Regions from separate parts of the Actinoplanes sp. NPDC004185 genome, predicted to be linked through region 1. Evidence: riboswitches for the same ligand, from Rfam matches in the RefSeq annotation. Region 1 holds a riboswitch; the other holds the start of a gene.
What was found. Region 1 has a riboswitch for cyclic di-AMP ahead of ACWEOZ_RS19255 (C40 family peptidase). Riboswitches for the same ligand answer to the same signal wherever they lie in the genome.
Positions count from the first base shown of each region.

Region 1 (5,384 bases):
GATCAGGCCGAACGGGGCCAGCGGCAGGAAGCGGACCAGCAGCACCGCCGACAGGCCGCGGCGGTTCAGCCAGCCGTCCAGGCGGTCCAGTTTGCCGCCCGCCCGCGCGCCCAGGGCGCCTCGGCCGGCCCAGCGGCCCGCGTAGTAGGTCGCCACCGCGGCGATGATGGCCGCGGCCAGCGCGGTGGCCGCGCCGGTGGCCGGGCCGAGCAGGGCGCCGCAGGCCAGGGTGATGGCGGTACGGGGGACGAGCACCGACAGGAGCAGGCCGCCCACCACCGCGATCGCGACGGCTGCCGCCGGGCCGAGGCCGACGACCGAGTCCGCGATGGCCTGCAACGGCAGGACCGCTGCCGCCACGCCCAGGGCGGCGATGACGGCGGCCAGGATGCCGACGCGGGTGAGCCGGCGCCGCCAGCCGAGCGGGGTCGTCGGGTGCTGCGTGCTGACCTGAGGGTCCGTGGCGGGGGTGGCGATGCCCCGCGGGGCGATCAGGGTGTCAGTCATGCAGGCGTACCCCTAAGGTCTCGTCGTCCAGGTCTGGTGATCGGCGCCTGTGGTGCTCAGGCGGCGCCTGCCGCGGCGAGCCGCTCGCCTCTGAGCCGGTCGGCCCAGGTGTCGTCGAGCGCTTGAAGACTATCCGCGCCGATCGCCCAGCGCAGTAGCAGATCGGCTATCGCTGGGTTGCGGGCCAGCGCCGGGCCGTGCGCGTAGGTGCCGAGGATCTTGCCGTGCCAGGCGCCCTCGGTCTGGCCGTCGTTGCCGATGCCGGCGGTCACCCGGGCCAGGGGTGCCACTCCGGGACCCAGGTGGGTCCGGCCGCCGTGGTTCTCGAATCCGGTCAACGGGGGCAACCCTAGCCGGGGATCGATGTCGCCGCGAACCTCGCCCACCGCGCGTGTCTCGCCCCGGTCCGAGCTCAGGTCGAGCAGGTCCAGGCCGGCGCACTTGGCGCCCTTGGCGAAGAACGAGCTGCCGAACAGCTGGTAGCCGGCGCACACGGCGAGCACGGCCGCGCCCTGGTGGACGGCCCGGTGCAGGCCGCCGTCGGCGATCAGGCGCTGGGCGGCCAGGGCCTGCGGGCCGTCCTCGCCGCCGCCGATCAGGTAGATGTCGGCGGTGGTGGGCATGGCCTGGTCCGAGCGGACCTCGTACGTCTCCACCGGGATGCCTCGCAGCGCCGCGCGGCGCCCCAGGATCAGCAGATTCCCCCGATCGCCGTACGTCGACAGCAGGTCCGGGTAGATCCAGACGATCCGCAGAGTGCTCTCAGTTGACACGGTCCAACTCCGCTCGGATGTCCTGGAACGCCGTGTAGTTGGCGATCACTTCGAGGCGACCGGGCGGGCTGGCCTGCACCGCCTCGTCGAAGGTATGCACGTGCCGGAAGGCGACATCGTTCACTTCCAGCCGGACCGCCAGGTCGTAGGCCCGGTCGCCGGTGATCAGCACCTGCCGGCCGCGCAGCGGGGAGAAGTCGACGTCGTAGAGCCAGGACGTGTCGAAGCCGTCGGGGTCGCGGGCGTTGATCGACAGCAGGGTGGGGGCCACCTCGGCCATGTCGAACGCCTCGAGCCAGCTGGCCGGGTTCTTGGCCAGCAGCAGCCGGATGTTGCGGCCGTCGCGTTCGACCTGGGCGTAGCGGCCCGCCACCGAGGCGACGCCGGCCAGCCGGGGGACGGCCTCTATCGGGCGGACGCCGAACTCGGCGGCCACGGCCAGCGCGGTGGCGGCGTTGCCCAGGTTGACGTGCCCGGGCAGCTGGAGCTTGACCAGGTGCCAGTCGCCGCGGGGGTCGATGACGCCGTCGTCCTCGACGGTCCACTGGGCCTGCGGGCGGCGCAGCGGGCACCCGGTGCAGCGCCAGTCGCCGTTGGCGCGTTCGATCGGCGAGCCGCACTCCGGGCAGACGAACGAGTCGTCGTGCCAGCGCTGGCCGGCGCTGAACCAGACGACGTGCGCGGTGTTGACCGCCGCCCAGACCACCATCGGGTCGTCGGCGTTGGCGACCACGTGCACGTCGGGGTGGGCGGCCAGGGCGGTCCGCCACATCTGGGCCATCATGGCGACTTCCTTGGCCCGGTCGAGCTGGTCGCGCGAGAGGTTGAGCAGGGCCACCACCCGCGGGGTGGTCTCGTCGATGACCCGGGCCAGGTAGTGCTCGTCGACCTCGAGCACCGCGAACGGGGTGGCACCGGCCTTGGCCAGGGCCGAGGTGTGCCCGGTGGGCATGTTGGCACCGAAGGAGTTGGTGGCGACCGGGCCCAGTACGCCGAGGGCGGCCGCGGTGAACCGGGTCGTGGTCGTCTTGCCGTTGGTGCCCGAGACCAGCGCGATCGCGCGACCGGCGGCGAGGTTCTTCAGCAGGTCGGGATCGATCTTGAGACCGATCCACCCGCCGATCACCGAGCCGTCGCCGCGGCCGGCCGCCCGTGAGAGCGCCGCAGCGGTTCGCGACACGGAGGTCGCGACCTTGGCCCGTAGGGGCATCTTCCCGTCCGTCACGGCGACGAGGGTACCGGAAACGGACACTACGTCGAGTGGCCCCGGGGTCCGTCCGGGGGTGTCCGCCGCCGGGCCACCCCATCGGCCGAACGGATGATCTCCACTACGTCGCCTGTCGCCGAGTTTGCGCCGGTGGGGGCGTTTACGGTCACATTCTCCCGACCTCGGTCCGGCCCATGATCGACCTCGGTGGGGCTTTTTATGTGTTGTGTTTCACCCGTAACCTTCGACCGAAAGTGATCGCCTCATCACAAGGTGCACTGGCATTTGTCACGCGGAGGTCACAAACCGGACACCGTTTTCTATGCCAAGTACGGAGAGTAGCGAGCCGTAGCCCTGCAGTCCGGACGGAAATCGGGTAGCAAGGGTGAGCCGGTGAGCGCCCGCTCGCCGCTCGCACCGCACCGGACCACGCCGAGCCCTGCCCCGGTCCGAGCGGCGCGACCACAGGAACGCGAACGACAACACAGGCATACGGGGGCAGGGACGGGGGACCCAGATTCGGTCCACGGGGTACGCGCCACTCGCGGCGTACCACCGGGACCTTGGGGTGAAGCCACCAGCGGTGGCCGGGCAACCTTCCCGCCCGAACCCGACAGCTAACCTCGCAGGCGTGCCGGAGGGATCTCTCTACCGTGCACGAAAGCACCTCGCACCGGCGTCGTCGTACCACTGGCGCCGGTCCCGTCGCTCTGTCTCTGGGTCTCTGCCTCGGTGCCAGCCAGTTGGTCGCCACCGCACCGGCAACCGCCGCTCCCGCTCCCGTCACCGCGGCTGCGGCGGCGACAGTGAAGCCCAAGGCGAAGACCTCGTACAGCAGGAAGTCGATCGGCTGGGGCTCCACGGTCAAGGTGACCACCAAGCTGATCGACCCGAAGACCGGCAAGGCCGTCACCGGTGGCCGGGTCCGGCTCCAGATCAGGTCCAAGGCCGGCAAGGCGTGGAAGACCTATCAGACGAAGTCGGTCAACTCCAAGGGCGCGGTGTCGTTCTGGAGCAAGCCCTCGACGTCGGCGTACTACCGCACCCTGTTCGCCGGCACCAAGGGCTACAAGTCGGTCGCCACGCCGTCGACCCGGATCACCGTCAAGGCCAGTGGGGCCAAGATTCTGGCCGAGGCCAAGAAGCACAAGGGCAAGCGGTACAAGTTCGGCGCGTCGGGCCCCAGCCGATTCGACTGCTCCGGCTACACGATGTACGTCTACCGCAAGGCCGCCGGCAAGAAGCTGCCGCACAAGGCCAACTCGCAGCAGAAGTCCGGCAAGTCGGTCAGTAAGGGCAACAAGAAGGCCGGCGACCTCCTGGTCTTCCGCTCCGGCTCGTACGGCACCCACGTCGCCATCTACGCGGGCGGCGGCTACATGTGGGCTGCGCCGCACACCGGTGACAAGGTCAAGAAGCAGAAGATCTACGGCAAGAACTACGTCGTGCGCCGCCTCGTCTGAGTTCGGCTCAGCGGTACGGTCACGACAGCACCTGGTAAAAGCAGTACGACAGTTCAGTGGGGCGCGACCCGGTACGGGTCGCGCCCCACTGTCATGTCCGCTCCCTTTTCTCCTCCACTTTCCTCCCCGATGGGGTGCCGAAGGGCAGCCGGGCCTTCCCGAACGCCCGAATTCGGGGGACTTTCATGCCCGGGTGGGCGGCATGTCGGAAAGTGGACCATGGCGCGGCCCGCCCGGCCCTCCACTTCCACTCCACCGGCTCTGACGTGCGGATACATCCGCGAATCGGCTTCGCGGAAGCCGTCATTCTGGTTGCGAGTGGAGGGAAGTGGAGTAGAGTGGAGCGCAGTGGCAGGGCCTGAGGAGGAGCTGAATCCGAGGGGATTTGCCGGCCCAGACGACAGGTGATCCGCACAGAGCTGGCTCTGCGGCGGCGCCCGGGGCAGGGGGGTTGGGCCGATGTTCCTCGGCACGCACACCCCGCGCCTGGACGACAAGGGCCGACTGATCCTTCCGGCGAAGTTCCGCGACGAGTTGGCGGGAGGTGTCGTGATCACCAAGGGGCAGGAGCGTTGCCTGTACGTCTTCCCGATGCCGGAGTTCCAGCGGATCGCCGACCAGCTGCGCGAACAGCCGGTCACCCACAAGGCCGCCCGGGCCTACAGCCGGGTGTTCTTCGCCAGTGCGCACGACGAGATCCCCGACAAGCAGGGCCGGGTCACCATCCCGGCACATCTTCGGGAGTATGCGGCGCTGAACCGCGAGCTCGTGGTGATCGGCGCGAGCACGCGGGTGGAGATCTGGGACAAGCAGTCCTGGGAGCAGTACCTCTCGGCGAGCGAGGACGACTTCGCCGACATCGAGGAGGGGGTGCTGCCCGGCGGATTGTGAGGCGTGGCACCTGTGGGCCAGTGAAACGGCCCGGACGTCACTGCCGCCGTACTGCGAGATCTCCAGCCGCTCCCGCTCCTGGCGCCTCTTCCCCGGTGCCAGGCGTGTGTCCGGTCGGGCGCGCCCGATGGCAACGGGCACGAGCGGATGGGGATCTGGCGGTACGGACGGACGACCGGGTGGTGCCGGCACCGGGAATCGGTGCGGGTCGGACCGGGTGAGCGCGGAAAGAGCAGGCAATGGGGGTCAGGATGGGCGAGCTTCGCGGCACACACGTGCCGGTCTTGCTCGAGCGCTGCCTCGAGTTGCTCGCCCCCGCGCTCGCGCTGCCGGGTGCGGTGCACGTGGACTTCACCCTGGGCCTGGGCGGGCACGCCGAGGCCGTGCTGGAACGGCACCCGGACGTGGTCCTGATCGGACTCGACCGGGACACCGAGGCACTCGCGCACTCCCGGCAGCGGCTGGCACGGTTCGCGGACCGGACCCACTTCGTGCACGCGGTCTACGACGAGCTGCCGGCGGTGCTGGCCGACCTCGGTCACC
Region 1 is NZ_JBSGFR010000017.1:96,708-102,091, reverse strand. It holds gene ACWEOZ_RS19270 (TVP38/TMEM64 family protein) at 1-507, opposite strand, end outside; gene ACWEOZ_RS19265 (type 1 glutamine amidotransferase) at 564-1,280, opposite strand; gene ACWEOZ_RS19260 (Mur ligase family protein) at 1,270-2,490, opposite strand; cyclic di-AMP (ydaO/yuaA leader) riboswitch at 2,993-3,113, shown strand; gene ACWEOZ_RS19255 (C40 family peptidase) at 3,294-3,950, shown strand; gene mraZ (division/cell wall cluster transcriptional repressor MraZ) at 4,410-4,841, shown strand; gene rsmH (16S rRNA (cytosine(1402)-N(4))-methyltransferase RsmH) at 5,093-5,384, shown strand, end outside.

Region 2 (5,384 bases), on a different contig from region 1:
CGAGGGTGACCCGGAGGTGCAGCAGGCCGTCCGCTTCGGCCTCTTCCACACCCTGCAGGCCGGCGCCCGGGCCGAGCAGCGCCCGGTCGGCTCCAAGGGTCTCACCGGCCCCGGTTACGACGGTCACACGTTCTGGGACGCCGAGACCTTCGTGCTGCCGGCCCTGACGTACACGCAGCCGTCCGCGGCGGCCGACGTGCTGCGCTGGCGGCACTCCACACTGGATCTTGCCCGGGAGCGTGCGCAGACCCTCGGCCTGCAGGGCGCGGCCTTCCCGTGGCGCACGATCCGCGGGCAGGAGTGCTCGGCGTACTGGCCGGCCGGCACCGCCGGGTTCCACATCGGAGCGGACATCGCCGACGCCGTGCGGCGCTACGTCTCGGCGACGGGCGACTTCGAATTCGAACGCGACTACGGCCTGGAGCTGCTCGTCGAGACCGCCCGGCTGTGGCGCTCGCTCGGGCATCACGACCGGCACGGCCGCTTCCACATCGACGGCGTCACCGGTCCGGACGAGTACACGGCCGTGGTCGACGACAACGTCTACACCAACCTGATGGCGCAGCAGAACATGTTCGCCGCGGCGGACGCGGCCAAGCGGCACCCGGAGCTCGCCCGCAAGCTGGGCGTGGACGACGAGGAGTCGGCGTCGTGGCGGGACGCGGCGGCTTCCGTGCACATCCCGTACGACCGGGAGCTCGGCGTGCACCAGCAGTCGGAGGGCTTCACCCGGCTGGCGGAGTGGGACTTCGACAACACCCCGCCCGAGGCGTACCCGCTGCTGCTGAACTACCCGTACTTCGACCTGTACCGCAAGCAGGTGGTCAAGCAGGCCGACCTGGTCATGGCGATGTACCTGCGAGGTGATGCCTTCACCCCGGAGGAGAAGGCGCGCAACTTCGCGTACTACGACGCCCGTACCGTGCGGGACTCGTCGCTGTCGGCCTGCATCCAGGCCGTCATGGCCGCCGAGGTGGGCTTCCTGGAGCTGGCCCACGACTACCTGGGCGAGGCCGCCCTGATGGACCTGCACGACCTGCACCAGAACGCCCGGGACGGCGTGCACGTGGCATCCCTGGCCGGTTCCTGGATCGCCCTGGTGGCGGGCCTGGGCGGCATGCGTGACTTCAACGGGCAGCTCTCCTTCGCGCCCCGGCTGCCGAGCCGGATCAACGCGCTGGAGTTCTCGCTGCTCTGGCGTGGCCTGCGGCTGCGGGTGGAGGTCACCGCCGACGAGGTGACCTACTCGCTGCGCAACGGCGGTGGGTCGGCGCGTCTGGACCTGCTGCACCACGGCAAGGAGGTCACCATCACCCAGGTGAAGCCGGTCGTGCTGCCGATCCCGCCGGCGCCGCCGACGGGACCCGCGCCCAGCCAGCCGGCCGGTCGGGCCCCGGTGCGCCGGGCCACCGGCGTCTGATCCTGCCACGAAGAAGCCCCCGTCCTCCGCGAGGAGGACGGGGGCTTCTCTGCGCTCACCGCGCTAAAGCATCGAGACGTGTACGTGGTCCGTGTGGTCACTGGGGCCGTGGTACGTCTTCCAGCCCGTGGCCGGGAACCAGATCTGTTTGTTCCAGATGACGTAGAGGATGCCGAGCCGGTCGGCGTTGCGCACCAGGAAGGCCATCAGGTTGTTGCCGTACTCCCGGGTGTCCTGGTTGTGCCAGGGTGAGAAGCCGCTCTTCTGCAGGGACCAGTCGCAGGCACGGCCCTTGGGATGCTCGAACGGACCGCCGTTGCGGTGACAACCGACGAACCGGTTGAACTTCGCCTTCTTCACTTCCTTGTACATGTGGAAGGTCCGCGCGGTGATGCAGCCGCCCGTGGTCGGGTCGTCGACGTTGCAGGACTCCGGGCCGAACTCGCCGTCGGAGTTGCGCGGTGCGGGCGCGGCGATCTTGGACTTGACGTCCACGAAGCCACCGGTGACCGACGTGCCGCCGACCTGGGCCAGCGCCTTCTCGGCCGACTCCTTCTGCTTCTCCATCAGCGCGAGGTTCTGCTTCTGCGCCTTGACCTCCTGGTCCAGGCGCGTCTTGTTGGCGGTCACCTCGTCGATGGCCTGGTCCAGCTCGCGCAGTTTGCCGTCGTTGAGGGCGTTGATCTCCTCCAGGGAGACCGCTTTCTTGAGGAAGCCGTCCGGGCTGCTGGTGTTGAGCAGGAAGCCCATGGTCGAGATGCCGCCGGTGCGGTACTGCTGAGCGGCGACCGCGCCCACCTCGGGCAGCAGCAGGTCGCGCTTCGCCTCGGCGTTCTTGACCTTCAGGGCCAGACCGAGCTGGGTCTTGGTCGACTTGGCAACGGCCGACTTCGCCGCCAGATAACGCCGGCCGGTGGAGTCCAGCACGTCGTTCAGCATCGGGTTGTCGTCGCCGTCGTCGGCGGTGGAGTTGGTGCCGTCCGGACCGGCGTTCGCCGGGGATGCGGGCACGAGCATCATCGTGACCGCGGCGAGCGGTGCCAGGGCGAGGATCAGCCACCGGCGGGGTCTTGCCGTCATTCAGAATCCTTCCGCGTGACCACCGGCCGGGTTAGCTGACGGGTTCGGGACGGAAGCGATCCCTACCACTGACTCGTGGATTCACCCCGGTAGTTCTGTGGTTCCCCGGCTCATCTTGCGACGATTAGATGGTGGGCTGCCGGCGCCTTGGGGGCAGCGCCTTCTGGCAGTGACCGGCGGCCAGCTTACCTGACAACGCCCGAACTGGCAGTGCTGCCGCGAACGGCAAAAGGGTTACCGGGCAACGACTTTCCGTCACCGATCAATGAAATGACGCAGGTCATAGCCCGTAACGACGCATTAATGTGAGTCGTTGCATTCTTTCCGCCGTCCCTCACCTTGTGTGCACGATCGATTGCGCTCGGTGTGACGACTGTCGATTCCTAGCATTGCTGGGTAGTGTTCGTCACGGTCTCAGCGCAGACCGCCGCCTAATCGCCGCACGGCGAGCCGGGGAACCACTCGAGTAATGGGGTGAATCCGATCCGCGCACCCCCGCGCGATCGGTAGGGATCGCTTCCGTCCCGAACCCGTCAGCTAACTCGGTCGGCGGCCGACGGAAGGAATGTCCGTGAGGTTCAACCCTGTCCGCCGGCGATTAGCGACCGTCCTCGCGGTCCTCGTCGCCACCTCGGGGCTGGCGCTCGCCGCCCCGACCTCCGCCTCCGCCGCACCCCGACCCTTCGCCGCGCCGGGCGACTCGGGCGACGACGGCGAGGGCGGTTCGAAGTCCCTCATCAAGCAGCTCGAGGCGGCGTCCAAGGGCTTCGTCGAGGCCAAGGAGGCGCTGGACCGCTCCAAGAAGCGCCAGCAGGAGCTGTCCGCCAAGCTCAAGGAGCTCGACACCCAGCTCGGCCCCAAGCAGGCGGCGCTGGACGAGATCGTCCAGCGGGCGTACCGCACCGGGCGGCTCGGGCCGATGACGGCGATGATCACCGCCGACTCCACCGGCAGCATGCTGGACCGCGCCCAGACCCTGGAGACCATCGCCGTCAAGCAGGACCGCGCGGTGCGTGACCTGAAGGACAGCCGGGACCAGCAGGCGCAGGCCAAGACGGCGATCGACACCGCCGTCCGCGATCAGCAGCGCCAGCTCACCGTCATGGCCAAGCGCAAGAACCAGGCCGAGTCCGCGCTGAAGGCCGCCAATGCCGCCAACGGGACGAGCGACTCCTCGTCGTCCGGTGGCGGTTCCTCCAGCGGTGGTGGCAGCAGCTCACTGGCCGCGGCCGCACCGCGCAACTCCGACGGCTCACTGCCGGACGAGTCGTGCAGCGTCAACGACCCGACCACGACCGGCTGCATCACGCCGCGCACCCTGCACGCGATGCAGGAGGCGAAGAAGGACGGTTTCAACCACTTCATCGCCTGCTTCCGCCACCAGAACAGCGGTGAACACCCGAAGGGCCGGGCCTGCGACTGGGCGGCCGACAAGGGCGGCTTCGGCGGCGACGCGACCGGGGCCAGCAAGGACTACGGCAACCGGCTGGCGAACTACTTCATCCACAACGCAAGCCGGCTCGGGATCCTCTACGTCATCTGGTACCGGCGGATCTGGCTGCCCAGCAGCGGCTGGAAGTCGTACTCCGGTGCCGGCGGCGACCCGTCGAGCGATCACACCAACCACGTGCACATGTCGATGCGCTGACTCCAGGGGGTGCGGGGCCTACCGCTTGACGTAGGCCTCGTACTCCTTCAGCACGTCGTCGGTCGGGCCGTCGGCGCGGATCAGGCCCGACTCCAGCCAGATGGCCCGCTCGCAGGTGTCGCGGATCGACTGCTCGCTGTGGCTCACCAGGAAGACGGTGCCGGCCTGCGCGCGCAGATCGCGGACCCGCTGCTCGCTGCGCCGGCGGAACTTCGCGTCACCGGTGGCCAGCGCCTCGTCGATGAGCAGCACGTCGTGCTGCTTGGCGGCCGCGATGGCGAACCGCAACCGGGCCCCCATGCCGGACGAGTACGTCCGCATCGGCAGCGAGCTGAAGTCACCGCGCTCGTTGATGCCGGAGAAGTCGATGATGTCCTGGGTCTTGCTCTTGACCTCGGCCGGGGACATGCCCATGGCCAGGCAGCCCAGGACCACGTTGCGCTCACCCGGCAGGTCGTTCATCAGGGCGGCGCTGACGCCGAGCAGGGACGGCTGGCCGGCCGCGTAGATCGCCCCGCGCTCGACCGGGAGCAGCCCGGCGATCGCCCGCAGCAGCGTGGACTTGCCCGATCCGTTGGTGCCGATCAGGCCGACGGCCTCACCCTTGTACGCGACGAAGCTCACACCCTTGATGGCGTGCACCTCGCGCATGGTCGCCGGCTTGGTGCGGGTGACGAGCCGCTTGAAGCTGGCGAGCGGGCTGCCGCTGCCCGGGCTCGCCGACTGCTGGATCCGGTAGACCACGTGGGCGTTGTCGACGATGACCGTCGGATCGCGCCGGTCGCTGCCGGTCATGTTGTCAGCCACGGCCGTAGCCCTTCTCTCCGCGCCAGAAGTAGACGTAACCCCCGGTGCCCACCACGAGCGTCCAGCCGATCGCCTCGAGCCACATCAACATGGGACTCGCCGCGAGCGGCACGTCCTCCATCAGCGCGTGCCGCATGAGGTCGATGAACACCAGCATCGGGTTGGCCTCGACCAGGTGCAGCTTCCAGCCGCTGAGGTGGTCGGTGAAGCGGGTGACCGGGTAGAGCACCGCCGACATGTAGAACCACATCCGCATGACGAACGGGATGAGATTCCGGACGTCCGGGAACTTGCTGCCGAGCCGGGCGCCGGCCAGCGCCAGTCCGGCGTTGAACACGGCCTGGATCAGGAAGATCGGCAGGATGAGCAACCATTCCAGGGTGATCGGCTCGCCGAAGGCGACCACGATGACCATCAGCACGGCCAGCG
Region 2 is NZ_JBSGFR010000002.1:263,552-268,935, forward strand. It holds gene ACWEOZ_RS03370 (glycoside hydrolase family 65 protein) at 1-1,420, shown strand, start outside; gene ACWEOZ_RS03375 (coiled-coil domain-containing protein) at 1,484-2,500, opposite strand; cyclic di-AMP (ydaO/yuaA leader) riboswitch at 2,506-2,641, opposite strand; cyclic di-AMP (ydaO/yuaA leader) riboswitch at 2,919-3,068, shown strand; gene ACWEOZ_RS03380 (coiled-coil domain-containing protein) at 3,066-4,148, shown strand; gene ACWEOZ_RS03385 (ABC transporter ATP-binding protein) at 4,167-4,943, opposite strand; gene ACWEOZ_RS03390 (ABC transporter permease) at 4,948-5,384, opposite strand, start outside.
Region 2: another riboswitch for cyclic di-AMP. It lies ahead of ACWEOZ_RS03375 (coiled-coil domain-containing protein); the one in region 1 lies ahead of ACWEOZ_RS19255 (C40 family peptidase).